3 regions of the Lysobacter enzymogenes genome follow, and region 3 is predicted to be linked to each of the others. Evidence: riboswitches for the same ligand, from Rfam matches in the RefSeq annotation. Region 3 holds a riboswitch; each other region holds the start of a gene.

Region 1 (4,145 bases), 440 kb from region 3:
CACCGAGGTCTGGGTGCAGCGCCTGGACGGGCGCATGGACCGCGAAGCGGTGTTCCTCGGCGGCACGGCCGGCGCGATGTGCGCGGAGTGGCGGCGGCAGTAAGGCCGCGGCGGTAGCGACCGCGCCAAGCGTCGCGGACGAGGGTAGGGCCGCGTGCGTTCACGCGATCAACCTTGCGCGGCCGAGCGCTTGCAACGGCCGCGTCGCTGGTTCGGATCGCGCGGAAGGATCGCCGCCGGCCCAGCCATCGCACCGTCGAAGCGCAAGCGCGCACCGGGCTGGCGCGCCGCGACGGCGACGCACGCGAACGCAAGCGCTGCTCGTGCCCCGCCGCGGCGATGCGTGCGGCTATCGCCGCCGCACCGCCGACGGCCCGGCACCGCCACCGGCGGCGCCGAGCCTGGAACGCCCAGCGATCAGGGCGACAAGGTGAAGTTCTTGCTGTAGGTCGTGCCGTTGTAGGCGACCTCGAAGCGCCAGACGCCCGCCGGCCCGCTCGGCGCGAAACTGCTCCAGGTCCAGTTCCACCACGACGAGGCGTAATGCGGCGCCGGGCCGTTGTGCGTCCACGAGGCGAACACCGTGCCGTTCGGCCGCAGGATTCGGTACTGGCTCTGCTGGCCGTTGAGCTGGTCGCGGTAGAACGCGCTGAACGAGGCCTGCTGGCCGTAGCGCAGCGCGGTGTTCTCGTTCGGACTCTCCGCGTTCGGGCACGACGCGAACGCCGGTTGGGCGTTGCCGACGATCAGCTTGTTGATCGCCGAGTCGTAGTACGGCCGCTGCGCGGCCCAGGCCGAGGACAGATTCAGGCCGTTGCACGAGCCGGCGTAAGGATCGATGAGGTTGGCGTTGGTGTCGTAGACCTCGAAGTGCAGATGCGGCTCGGTGGAGCTGCCGGAACTGCCGACGATGCCGAGGTACTCGCCCTGCGCCACGCTCGCGCCGACGCCCTTGGCGGTGACCGAGCCGTTCTTCATGTGGCCGTACCAGGCGACCGAGCCGTCGGCGTGCTGGACGTAGACGGCGTTCCAGTTGTTGTTGTTGACCGAACAGCTGCGGTCGAAATTGCCGTCGTAGCGGCCGACGATGGTGCCCGCCGCCGCGGCGATCACCTTCACCTGATTGTTGTCCATCTTGTACCAGGAGAACGGCCACAGGTAATAGTCGGTGCCTCGATGGCCGTCGTAGCTGCGCGCGCCGCAGCTGTAGTCGAGGACCTGGCCGGCGCCGGCCTGGTCGACGTAGTTCGAGATCGCGTGATAGCCCGGATCGGCCAGGCCGTTGTTGAGCGCCAGCGGCCAGGCGAAGCCGCCGAGCGAACGCGCCGAGGATCGCGGCGCGGCGGCGAGCTTGAGCTTGCGCGCGTTGTCGCGGATGTCGTTCCAGGCGCGCTGGCGGAACTGCGGCGACAGATGCTCGCCGTGTTCGGCCACCGCATAAGCGCCGCCGGCGCTGGCATCGGGCGCCGTGCCGCTTACATCGCGCGGCGCGGCGTCGTCGGCTGCCGACGCCGGGAGCGACGAAGCGGCGAGCGCGAGGGCCAGGCACAGCGCCGGCGCGCCGCGCGCGCGGCGGGCATTCGCGTTGTTCGAGGCGCGGTGGTGTTCGGGCATGCGGTTCTTCCTGAGCATGTGGTTCTCCTTGAGCAGGCCGCGACGCGGCGTGATTCGCGCTGTGGGCCGGCGGCGCGCGGACGAGCGCGGACGTCCCGGTGTTGCCTGCAATCAGGCCGCCTGAGGCCCTTATACGCGCCTTCGCGCGCAGCCGGGCGCGGCGTCGATCCCGCCGATCGGCCAAGTCGCGGCGGCGGTGCGATGTGCAATTCAGGTGGATGAAATGGCGCTCGCCGGGCGCGCGGTCCATCGCGTCGCGAACGCGCATTCGCCGTGTCGCAGCGCCGCGCGCGTCGGTCGCGGCGCGATGCCCGCCGCGCGTCGCCGACGGCGCGAACGAAGGCGCCGGCCGGCGACCATACCGCGGCGCAGCTTGTGGCTGTCGCCGCCGAACCACTACACTGCGCGCGCCACAGGTGTCCTGCCGCCCGCTCCAGCGAGCGCGCAGGGTGAAACGGGAAGCCGGTGCGGACGCGAGTCCCATTCCGGCACTGCCCCCGCAACGGTAGGCGAGTTACAGCCGGCATCGGCCACTGCGCGAACGCGCGGGAAGGCGCCGGCGGGACGCATCCGCGTCGCTCGCGAGTCCGGAGACCGGCCTGTGGCGGACGTCGGGACGGCGCACGCGGCTTTGCCGCGGCCCGCGCCGCGGCGTTCTCCTCGGGCGTTGCGGCGGGCGACCTGACGAGCGGATGCGGTGCGGCGCGCGTGCGCCCGCCTTTCGCCCGGTCTTCGTTCGCGCAGCGCCTGCCTTCGCGGGTGTGCGATCCGGAGACCAACATGAACGACATGCACGCAGTCGCGACCGACGTCGCGACCGTCAAGCTGCTGATCGACGGCGAGTTCGTCGACTCCTCCACCGCGCACTGGCGCGACGTGGTCAATCCCGCCACCCAGGCCGTGCTCGCGCGCGTGCCGATGGCGACGCCGGCGGAAATCGACGCCGCCGTCGCCGCCGCGCAGCGCGCGTTCAAGACCTGGCGCAAGACGCCGATCGGCGCGCGCGCGCGGATCTTCCTCAAGTACCAGCAGCTGATCCGCGAGCACATGGGCGAACTGGCGGCGATCCTCACCGCCGAACAGGGCAAGACCCTGCCCGACGCGGAAGGCGATGTGTTCCGCGGCCTGGAAGTGGTCGAGCACGCCGCGGCGATCGGCAACCTGCAGCTGGGCGAACTGGCCAACAACGTCGCCGGCGGCGTCGACACCTACACCCTGCTGCAGCCGCTGGGCGTGTGCGCCGGCATCACCCCGTTCAACTTCCCGGCGATGATCCCGCTGTGGATGTTCCCGATGGCCATCGCCACCGGCAACACCTTCGTGCTCAAGCCGTCCGAGCAGGACCCGCTGGTGACCATGCGCCTGTGCGAGCTGGCGTTGCAGGCGGGCATTCCCAAGGGCGTGCTCAACGTCGTCCACGGCGGCGAAACCGCGGTCAATGCGATCTGCGACCACCCCGACATCAAGGCGGTGTCGTTCGTGGGTTCGACCAAGGTCGGCACCCACGTCTACCAGCGCGCCTCGCTCGCCGGCAAGCGCGTGCAATGCATGATGGGCGCGAAGAACCACGCGGTGGTGCTGCCCGATGCGAACAAGGAGCAGACGCTCAACGCGCTCGCCGGCGCCGCGTTCGGCGCGGCCGGGCAGCGCTGCATGGCGGCCTCGACCGCGGTGCTGGTCGGCTCGGCCAACGACTGGATCGCCGACCTGGTGGCCAAGGCGAAGACGCTCAAGGTCAACGCCGGCACCGAGGCCGGCACCGACGTCGGCCCGGTGATCTCCTGCGCCGCGCGCGAGCGGGTGGAGGGCCTGATCGCCTCCGGCGTCGAGCAGGGCGCCACGCTCGAACTCGACGGCCGCGCGCCGGCGGTGCCGGGTTTCGAACGCGGCAACTTCGTCGGCCCGACGATCTTCTCCGGCGCGGCGCCCGGCATGCGCATCTACGACGAGGAAATCTTCGGCCCGGTGCTGGTGATCCTGCGCGCGGAGACGCTCGAAGAAGCGATCGAGCTGGTCAACGCCAATCCCAACGGCAACGGCACCGCGATCTTCACCCAGTCCGGCGCGGCCGCGCGGCGTTTCCAGGAGGACATCGACGTCGGCCAGGTCGGCATCAACGTGCCGATCCCGGTGCCGGTGCCGCTGTTTTCCTTCAGCGGCTCGCGCGCGTCCAAGCTCGGCGACCTCGGCCCGTACGGCAAACAGGCGGTGACCTTCTACACCCAGACCAAGACGGTCACCGCGCGCTGGTTCGACGACGACACGCTGGGCCACGGCGTCAACACCACGATCAGCCTCAAGTGATGGCCGCGGTCATGGACTGGCAGGTTCATCCGGCCGCGCCGACCGGGCTCAGCGAAGAACAGGCGGCCTACCGCGAGGCCGCGCGCGATTTCGCCCGCGCCGAACTCGCGCCGCATGCGGCGCACTGGGACGCGCACAGCGTGTTCCCGCGCGAAGCCATCGCCCAGGCCGGCGAACTGGGCTTCTGCGGCCTGTACGTGGACGAGGCGGCCGGCGGCTCCGGCCTG
Region 2 (4,145 bases), 280 kb from region 3:
CCGACCCGGTTCTCGGTGTCGAGCCAGCTCGCGCTCGCCGCCAGCGTCCACTCGGCGAACGTGGTGTCGATGCCGATCTCGGCGCCGCGCATGCGCGCGCGTTCGATGTTGTTGGGCAGGTTGATCGCCGAGTCGAAGGTGATCAGCTCGTCCACGCGGGTGTCGAAACCGTCGATGCGCGCGTTGAAGTTCTCGCCGCGGTAGGCCAGGCCCAGTTCCCAGGTCTTGGACTCTTCCGGCTTGAGGTTGTGGTTGCCGAAGAACGGGTAGTACAGCTCGTTGAAGGTCGGCGCCTTGAACGCGGTGCCGTAGCCGACGGTGACGCGCCAGTGGTCGGCGAAGTTCAGGCCCCACGCGGCGCCGCCGGTGGTGTGGCCGCCGAACTGCTCGTTGTCGTCGCGGCGCACGCTGGCCTCGAACGACTGGTTGCCGAAGCGGCCCTGGTACTGGACGAAACCGGCCTTGTTGTCGCGCGAACGCTCGTCGTAGGTGGTGTCGCTGCGCACTTCGTCGCGCAGCCAATCGAAGCCCGCGCTCAACACGTGGCCTTCGAACAGGTTGAAATCGGCCTGCAAGGTCGCGGTGTCGCGATTGGTGCTGAAATACCCCATCGGCACCGCGCCGAGGAAGTTGTCCGAGCTGTCGACATTGCGCCCGCCGGTCAGCTGCACATGCACGCGCTCGCTCGGCCGCCAGTCGATCTTGCCGCCGATCACCTGCTGCACGGTCTCGGAATAGTTGACGAAGCTGCCGTCGTAATCGTTCTGGCCTTCGGCGCGCAGCGCCTGGCCTTCCACGCTCCACTGCTCGTTGATCTCGACGCCGCCGCGCAGCGACAGCGCGTGGCTTTCGTAACCGTCGCGGTCGGGCTCGTCGGTGAAGCAGCCGGCGAACACCGGGAAGCCGGCGCCGCGGCAGGCGTCGATGCCCTGGGTCTTGCGGAAGCTGTAGTCGGCGCCGAACCAGCCGCGGCCGCCGCGGCCGCCGAAGCCGGTGCCGAATTCGACGGTGCCGTTGCTGCCGCCGCCGGCGTGCACGCGCGGGGCGAAACCCTGGCGCTCGCGGCGGGTGAACACCTGGATCACGCCGCCGATGGCGTCGGCGCCGTACAGGCTCGAACGCGGGCCGCGCACGATCTCGATCCGGTCGATCAGTTCCAGCGGCAGGTCCTGCAGCGAGGCCAGGCCCGAGGTCGGCGAACCGATGCGGATGCCGTCGACCAGCACCAGCACGTGGTCGGATTCGCTGCCGCGCAGGAACAGCGTGGTCAGCTTGCCGGCGCCGCCCTGGTTGGCGATGGTGATGCCGGCGCGGCCGCGCAGCAGGTCGTTGAGGTCGCGCGCCTGGCTGCGCTCGATGTCGGCGCGGTCGAGCACGTCGACCGGGGTCAGCAGGTCGTTGACGCTGACCGCGGTGCGGTTGGCGGTGACCACGACCTGATCCAGGTCGGTGGGCGCACCGGCGGGCGCGGCGACGGCGGCCGCCGGCAACGCGAGAGCGCCGGCGATGGCGAGGGACAGCAACTGGTAACGACGCATTGAAGCACTCCTGCGCGCGCGATCCTGCGCGCACGACGAACGGCGAAGGGCGGAGGCGGGGGAGGGCGAACGCAGGCGAGCCGGCGCGAAGGCGCGGCGACCGCCGCGATGCCCTCCGCATCGCAACCTGTGGGGGCTTCGGGGCCGGTCTCCGGACTTGCGGGCCGAACCGGCGGACCGGTTCCGGCGCGGCGCCTTCCCATGCCGGTGGCGCGAGGCCGGTGGCACAGTGGCGGTTGCCGCGCTGTGGACGCGCTTACCGTTGCGGGGGCAGTGCCGGACTGGCCGCGGCCGGATCGCAGATCCGCGCCGCCGGACGTCACCGGCTTCCCGTTTCAACCCGGCGGCCTGGCCGCGGGGTCACCTCGAAGCGGGGCGCAGTGTACGCGAAGCCGGCGCCGCCTGCCTGACCGGTCGGAGCCGTCCTAGGCCTCTGCAGGAGCGGCGCGGGGTGCGAACGCGCGGCGATCGCTCGCGTTGATGCTTTCGACGTGGCCGGGGTGCCGCGGTCGCGGCTTGCGCCGCTCCTGCAGGAAGCGGGCGCAGCCGCGCAGCGTCGGCTCAGTCGTGCCGACCGTTGTCCTCGTCGCGACCGTTGTCGCCGGCCGCGCCGTCGTCGTCGCGTTCGTCGCCGGCGCCATCGCCATCCCCGCCGTGGCCGCCTTCATCGCGGCCCGCGCCGAAGCCGCCGAAGCCGCCGTCCTCATGGCGATCTTCGTTATGCACCGTCGTGCGCACCGGCGCGGCGGCCGGCTTGTTGCGCGGCGCCGGCAGCAGCGCGGTGGCCGCCTCGGCGGCCAGGATCAGCTCCTGGCGGCGCTCGTCGGGAATCTCCTGCCAATGGCAGTCCAGCAGCGCGCCTTCGATCGCGTAGAGCAGGTTCAAGGTCGGCTTGAAGCCGGCGCGCTTGACCCGCATGAACGCCTCGACCGTGCCGATCGCGGCGACGTCCTCGTGCGTGCGCAGCCCCACCTGGCGCAGCCAGGCCGCGCTCTTGGGGCCGATGTTGCGCATCTTGATTCCGCTCATGCCAGCGACTCCACATACACCTGGGCCAAAGCTTCCAGGCCGGCCTGATCGTCGGCGTCGAAGCGGTCCGGGATCGGGCTGTCCAGGTCGAACACGCCGATCAGTTCGGCGCCGCGGGTCAGCGGCACCACCACTTCCGAGCGCGAGGCCGCGTCGCAGGCGATGTGGCCGGGGAACGCGTGCACGTCGGCCACGCGCTGGGTCTGGCGGCGGGTGGCGGCTGCGCCGCACACGCCCTTGTCGAGCGGAATGCGCACGCAGGCCGGCAGCCCTTGGAACGGGCCGACCACCAGTTCGGTGCCGTCGAAGAAATAGAAACCGACCCAATTGAGCTGCGGCAGGGCCTGGTTGACCAGCGCCGACAGATTGGCGGCGTTGGCGATGCGGTCGCGCTCGCCGTCGAGCAGGGCGCGGGCCTGGTCGACCAATTGGGCGTATTGCTCGGACTTTTGGCCCGAAAGTGTGGAGGCAGTAAACATCTTCGGAGTGTAACAGCGGCGTCCGCTGCGACTACCATGCCCACCGGGCGGCGCCGGGAAAGCGCGAGATCAGTCACAGGCGCCGCCGCCCCTTCCGACAAGCGCGCCGTCGGCCGCGCGGTCCCGTCCGCGCGCCGGGCGGCCCCAGCCGCGAGACTCCCGCATGACTTCTGCCCGCCGGCTCCCCGGCCTGTTCGTCACCGGCACCGATACCGGCATCGGCAAGTCGGTCGCCAGCGCCGCCCTGTTGCACGCCCTGCGCGCCGGCGGCGCGCGCGCGGTCGGCATGAAGCCGGTCGCCAGCGGCTGCGAGCCCGGCCCGGACGGCTGGCGCAACGAGGACGCGTTGCTGCTGCAGGCCGCCAGCGATCCGCGGCCGCGCTACGAAGACGTCAACCCGTACGCCCTGCCGCAGCCGCTGGCGCCGGAGATCGCCGCGGCCGAAGCCGGCGTCGAGATCGCGCTGGGTCCGATCCTGGCCGCGCACGCGCGGCTGGCCGCCCAGGCCGACACCGTGGTGGTCGAGGGCGTCGGCGGCTGGGCCGCGCCGGTCAGCGCTCAGCTCGACCAGATCGACCTGGTGCGCGCGCTGAAACTGCCGGTGGTGCTGGTCGTCGGCCTGCGCCTGGGCGCGATCAACCATGCCCGGCTGAGCGCGCGCGCGATCCAGGCCGACGGCGCCGAGCTGATCGGCTGGATCGCCAACGGCATCGACCCGCACATGGCGCGCGCCGACGAGAACTTCGAGATCCTGCGCCGGCGCCTGCCGGTGCCGTGCTGGGGCCGGCTGCCGCATGCGGCGCAGCCCGACCCGGCGACCCTGGCCGGTGCATTGCGCCCGGCCTTCTGAATCCCGCACTTCCCCTGTAGGAGCTGGCGCAAGCCGCGACCGCGGAGTTTCCGCTCGCGTCGCAGATACCGCCGCAGTCGCGTTGCCGCAGTCGCGGCTTGCGCCGCTGCTACCGGGCGCTTCCGATCCTCCGGCCGGGGCCTGCGCACCGCGCAAACGAAAAAACCCGACAGCTCGCGCTGCCGGGTTTCTTCATCGCATCGGGCCGCCGGGAGAGAGGCGGCGGCCGCGAGGCTTACTTGGCGGCCG
Region 3 (4,145 bases):
GGAAGCTTTCGCCGGCCCAGGCCAGGTACGCCGGCCAGTCGGCGCGGCGCAGCGGCAGGCCTTCGCGCAGCGCCGGCTCGTCGATCTGGATCGCGGCGATGCCGGCCGCTTCCAGGTCCAGCACTTCCTCGCGCAAGGCCAGGGAGATCTGCCGGCAGCTGTCGGCGCGCGGCTGGTCGTCGCGCACGAACGACCACTGCAGGATCGTCACCGGCCCGGTCAGCATGCCCTTGACCGGCTTGGCGGCGTGGTCCTGGGCGAAGCGGCTCCATTCCACCGTCATCGGCCTGGGCCGGGCGACGTCGCCGAACAGCACCGGCGGCTTGACGCAGCGCGAGCCATAGCTCTGCACCCAGCCGTGCGAGGTGAAGGCGAAGCCGTCGAGCTGTTCGCCGAAGTACTCGACCATGTCGTTGCGCTCGAACTCGCCGTGCACCAGCACGTCGATGCCGAGCGCTTCCTGCTCGCGCAGGCACTGCACGGTTTCGTTTTCGAGGAAAGAGCGGTAGCCGGCATCGTCCAGGCGCCCGGCCTTGTGCTCGGCGCGGGCCTGGCGCACCTGCGCGGTCTGCGGGAACGAGCCGATGGTGGTGGTCGGGAACAGCGGCAGCTTCAGCCGTTGCTGCTGCAGCGCGATGCGCTGCGGATAAGCGCTGGCGCGGCGGGTCATCGCCGGCTCGACCGCGGCCAGGCGCTTGCGCACCTGGGCGTTGCGCAGCAGCGGCGAGGCCAGGCGCGCGGCGCGCGCGCTGGCGGCCTGGGCCAGTTCGCCTTCGGCCGCGGCGTCGCCGGCCAGCGCGCCGGCGACCAGGCGCAGCTCTTCGATCTTCTGCTTCGCGTACGCCATCCACTGCTTCAGCGGGCCGGGCAGCTTGCGTTCCAGCTCCAGGTCGGTCGGCACGTGCAGCAGCGAGCACGACGGCGCCAGCCAGCGCGCGCGTTCGCCGGCGCGGCGGGCCAGGCTCAGCGCGGCGTCGAGGTCGGCGCGCCAGATGTTGCGGCCGTCGACCACGCCCAGGCTCAGCGCGCGGTCGGCCGGCAGCAGCGGCAGCACCGCTTCGAGCTGTTGCGGCGCGCGCACCAGATCCAAGTGCAGCGCTTCGACCGGCAACTGCGCGGCCAGCGCGGCGTTGTCGCCGAGCGCGCCGAAGTAGGTCGCGAGCAGGCGCTGCGGCGAGTCGGCCTGGGCGAGCGCGTCGAAGGCGCGGCGGTAGGCGGCGCGGTCGGCGTCGTCGAGGTCGAGCGCCAGCGCCGGCTCGTCGATCTGCACCCACTGCGCGCCGGCCGCCTTGAGCGTGGCCAGCAGCTCGGCGTAGGCCGGCAGCAGCGCGTCGAGCAGTTCGCGCGGATCGCCGCCGTCCGTGCGCTTGCCGAGCTTGAGCAGGGTGACCGGGCCGAGCAGCACCGGCCGCGCGTCCAGGCCCAGCGCGCGGGCCTGGGCCAGTTCGGCCAGCGGTTTGTCGGCGCGCAGCGAGAAGCGCTGGCCGGGTTCGAACTGCGGGACCAGGTAGTGGTAGTTGGTGTCGAACCACTTGGTCATTTCCAGCGCGCGCAGGTCGCGGCGGCCGTCCTGCAGGCCGCGGGCGAGGGCGAAATAGCCGGAGAGCGGATCGTCCTCGAACGCGGCGCGGTGCGAGGCCGGAATGGCGTCGAACAGCACGGCGGTGTCGAGGACGTGATCGTAGAGCGAGAAATCGTTGCACGGCACGCTGTCGGCGCCGGCCGCGACGGCCAGGCGCCAGTGGCGTTCGCGCAATCCGGCGGCGGTGGCCTGCAGCGCGGCCGCGTCGCGGTCGCCTTTCCAGAACGATTCCAGGGCTTGCTTGAGCTCGCGCCGCGCGCCGATGCGCGGGAAGCCGAGGGTGGTGACGCTGATCATGATCAATACCTGCGATGCGTGGGCATGACGCAGGGCAACGAAGGAGACCACGGCCGCGCCGGCCCGGACGCGGGTGCGCCGGACTGCGGATCGATCCGTTGGCTTCGACCTCCGCCCCCGCGGGCGAGCCGGCCTGCCGCGCGCATCGCGCGGATGCGACGGCGAAGCGGGACCGGAGTCGGACGGAAGGCGCACCTTCCGGTCGCGGCAGGTCTTCGGGCTCGGGACTTTGAGCGAGGAGTGAGCGCAGAGGAGTGAGAAGCGAGTAAAGCCCTTTGGCGTTTGCTCGCTTCTCACTCCTCTGCGCTCACCCCTCGCTCCGCCTACTAAGGCCGCTTCCCAGGCGTACCGCCCAGTGCCAAGGCCCGTTCGTTTCCCATACCGCTGCGGGGCAGCTCCGGATTCGCACCGGATTCCCTCTGGCCGGCCGCGGCGCTAACCGTGGCCGGCGTGTCCCATCGCTTTATCTGTATGAAGCGATGTTCACCGAGACGCGGCCAAGGTACGCAGCGGGCCCGGCGAAGTCAAATGACACTGCGGCGGTTTGCGGCATCGGTCGGGCCGGGACGACAGGCATCGGGCCTGAAGGCCCTCCCAAGCGTCAGGGGCGGTGGTGCGGCAGCGGCGGGAACATCGAAGGCTCCAGCGGTCGTGGGAGGGCCTTCAGGCCCGATGCTTCGCGCTCCGATCGCCGCGCTCCCGCCGCTTTTGCCGCACCTGTCGGTTGCGCGCGCGAGCGGTCCGTCCTCGCCCCGGGTTCATCCGCCCCGCGTCAACATGAAGCCCGGCCCGCCCACGCGCGTCGTGCTCGTTGAGCTTGAACGAGCCTGCCGCTAACGTTTGCAGGCGCAGCGCGCGGCGCGGGCCAGGACGGTCCCGCGCGATTCCGACTCCGGTGGCTCGACACATGGTTCCGCAACGCTCCCCGTTCCTTTCCCGCAGGCTCCTGGCCGCCGCGTTCGCGGCGCTGTGCGCGCTGGCGCTGGCCGCTTGCGGCCGGGACCCGCAGGCGCCGCCGGCCGCGGCGGTGACCCTGGGCAGCCAGAACGAGACGCCCAAGCCGGCGCCGGCGGCGGTCAGCGAAGAGGACATCCTCAAGGGCACCTACTGGCCGCCGGCCAAGCTCGACGGCGGCAGCGCCCGGATCAGCTGCGAATACGACTACCCGCGCTTCGGCGACGGCGACACCCTGGAATCGCTGGACTTCTTCAGCCTGGTCGACGCGATGTCGCCGTGCCAGCAGCGCGGAGTGGTGCGAGTGCGCTACCAGGGCAAGATCGGCGCAGGCTTCACCGCGCTGACCCAGCGGGTCGCGGCGATGGCCGCGCGCATGGAGATCCCGACCCGGATCCTCGACATCGACTCCAGCGGCGGCCACGTCGAGGAAGCGCTGCGCGCCGGCGACTCCATCGCCGAATCGGGCTGGGCGATCTGGGTGCGCGAGAACTCGGTCTGCCACAGCGCCTGCGTGCTGGTGCTGGCGGCCGGCGACACCCGCTCGATCGAGGGCAAGGTCGGCATCCACCGGCTGATGCGCGACCGCTCCACCGCCACCTCGCGCGCCGAGCTCAGCCGCGAACTGCGCGCGATCAACCAGCAGGTGCGCGATTACCTAGAGCGCAACGGCGTGGCCACCGCGGTCTCGGACCTGATGATGACCGTGGCCAACCGCGACCTGCGCATCCTGACCCCGGACGAACTCAAGCAATACGGCCTGGACGGCACCAACGCCGCCCAGGACGACCTCGACCGGATCCGCCTGGCGCGCAAGTGCGGCGACGACTTCGTCCGCCGCCGCGAGTCCTTCCGCCGCGCGTTCGACGCGCAGTGCATGGGCACCGGCAAGAGCTTCGAGTCGATGCCCGAATGCGCCGAGCAGTTGCAGGCCCAGTTCGGCTTCCCGGACAAGGCCTGCCCGGGCGAGAGCCCGGCCGACCTGTACGCGCGCGACCTGCCGCCGCCGTTGCTGGACGAGGCCGCGGCGGGCGAGGGCGCGGCCGAGCCCGCCGACGGCAAGCCGGCCGGCGCGGCGGGCAAGAACGAGCCGCCCGCCAAGGCCGACAAGGCGGCGAAGTAGGCGCGTCGTCGGCGCGCGGTGACGCTGCCGCGCGGATTCTCTGCCGTCGTTCCCCGTTTCGTTTCGACGTTTCATTTCGCGGTGGCGTTCGCGCCGCGCGTCTGTTCCGCGGCTTCGCTTCGCCTCCCATTCGCCCCGCTTCATCGCCCCGTCATTCCGGCGAAAGCCGGAACCCATTTTGCCGTTGCT

What was found. Region 3 has a riboswitch for cobalamin ahead of metE (5-methyltetrahydropteroyltriglutamate--homocysteine S-methyltransferase). Riboswitches for the same ligand answer to the same signal wherever they lie in the genome.
Region 1: linked by a shared signal. The riboswitch ahead of JHW41_RS21780 (CoA-acylating methylmalonate-semialdehyde dehydrogenase) and the one ahead of metE (5-methyltetrahydropteroyltriglutamate--homocysteine S-methyltransferase) in region 3 are both predicted to bind cobalamin.
Region 2: linked by a shared signal. The riboswitch ahead of btuB (TonB-dependent vitamin B12 receptor) and the one ahead of metE (5-methyltetrahydropteroyltriglutamate--homocysteine S-methyltransferase) in region 3 are both predicted to bind cobalamin.

Annotation. Positions count from the first base shown of each region.
Region 1 is NZ_CP067396.1:5,261,412-5,265,556, reverse strand. It holds gene JHW41_RS21790 (DUF2188 domain-containing protein) at 1-103, shown strand, start outside; gene JHW41_RS21785 (M23 family metallopeptidase) at 418-1,632, opposite strand; cobalamin riboswitch at 2,012-2,231, shown strand; gene JHW41_RS21780 (CoA-acylating methylmalonate-semialdehyde dehydrogenase) at 2,404-3,918, shown strand; gene JHW41_RS21775 (acyl-CoA dehydrogenase family protein) at 3,930-4,145, shown strand, end outside.
Region 2 is NZ_CP067396.1:5,097,105-5,101,249, reverse strand. It holds gene btuB (TonB-dependent vitamin B12 receptor) at 1-1,538, opposite strand, end outside; cobalamin riboswitch at 1,676-1,908, opposite strand; gene JHW41_RS21110 (TfoX/Sxy family protein) at 2,100-2,567, opposite strand; gene JHW41_RS21105 (GAF domain-containing protein) at 2,564-3,046, opposite strand; gene bioD (dethiobiotin synthase) at 3,210-3,896, shown strand; gene JHW41_RS21095 (phasin family protein) at 4,132-4,145, opposite strand, start outside.
Region 3 is NZ_CP067396.1:4,820,873-4,825,017, reverse strand. It holds gene metE (5-methyltetrahydropteroyltriglutamate--homocysteine S-methyltransferase) at 1-1,879, opposite strand, end outside; cobalamin riboswitch at 2,069-2,338, opposite strand; partial or broken gene JHW41_RS27500 (DUF6053 domain-containing protein) at 2,404-2,574, opposite strand; gene JHW41_RS19935 (hypothetical protein) at 2,787-3,956, shown strand.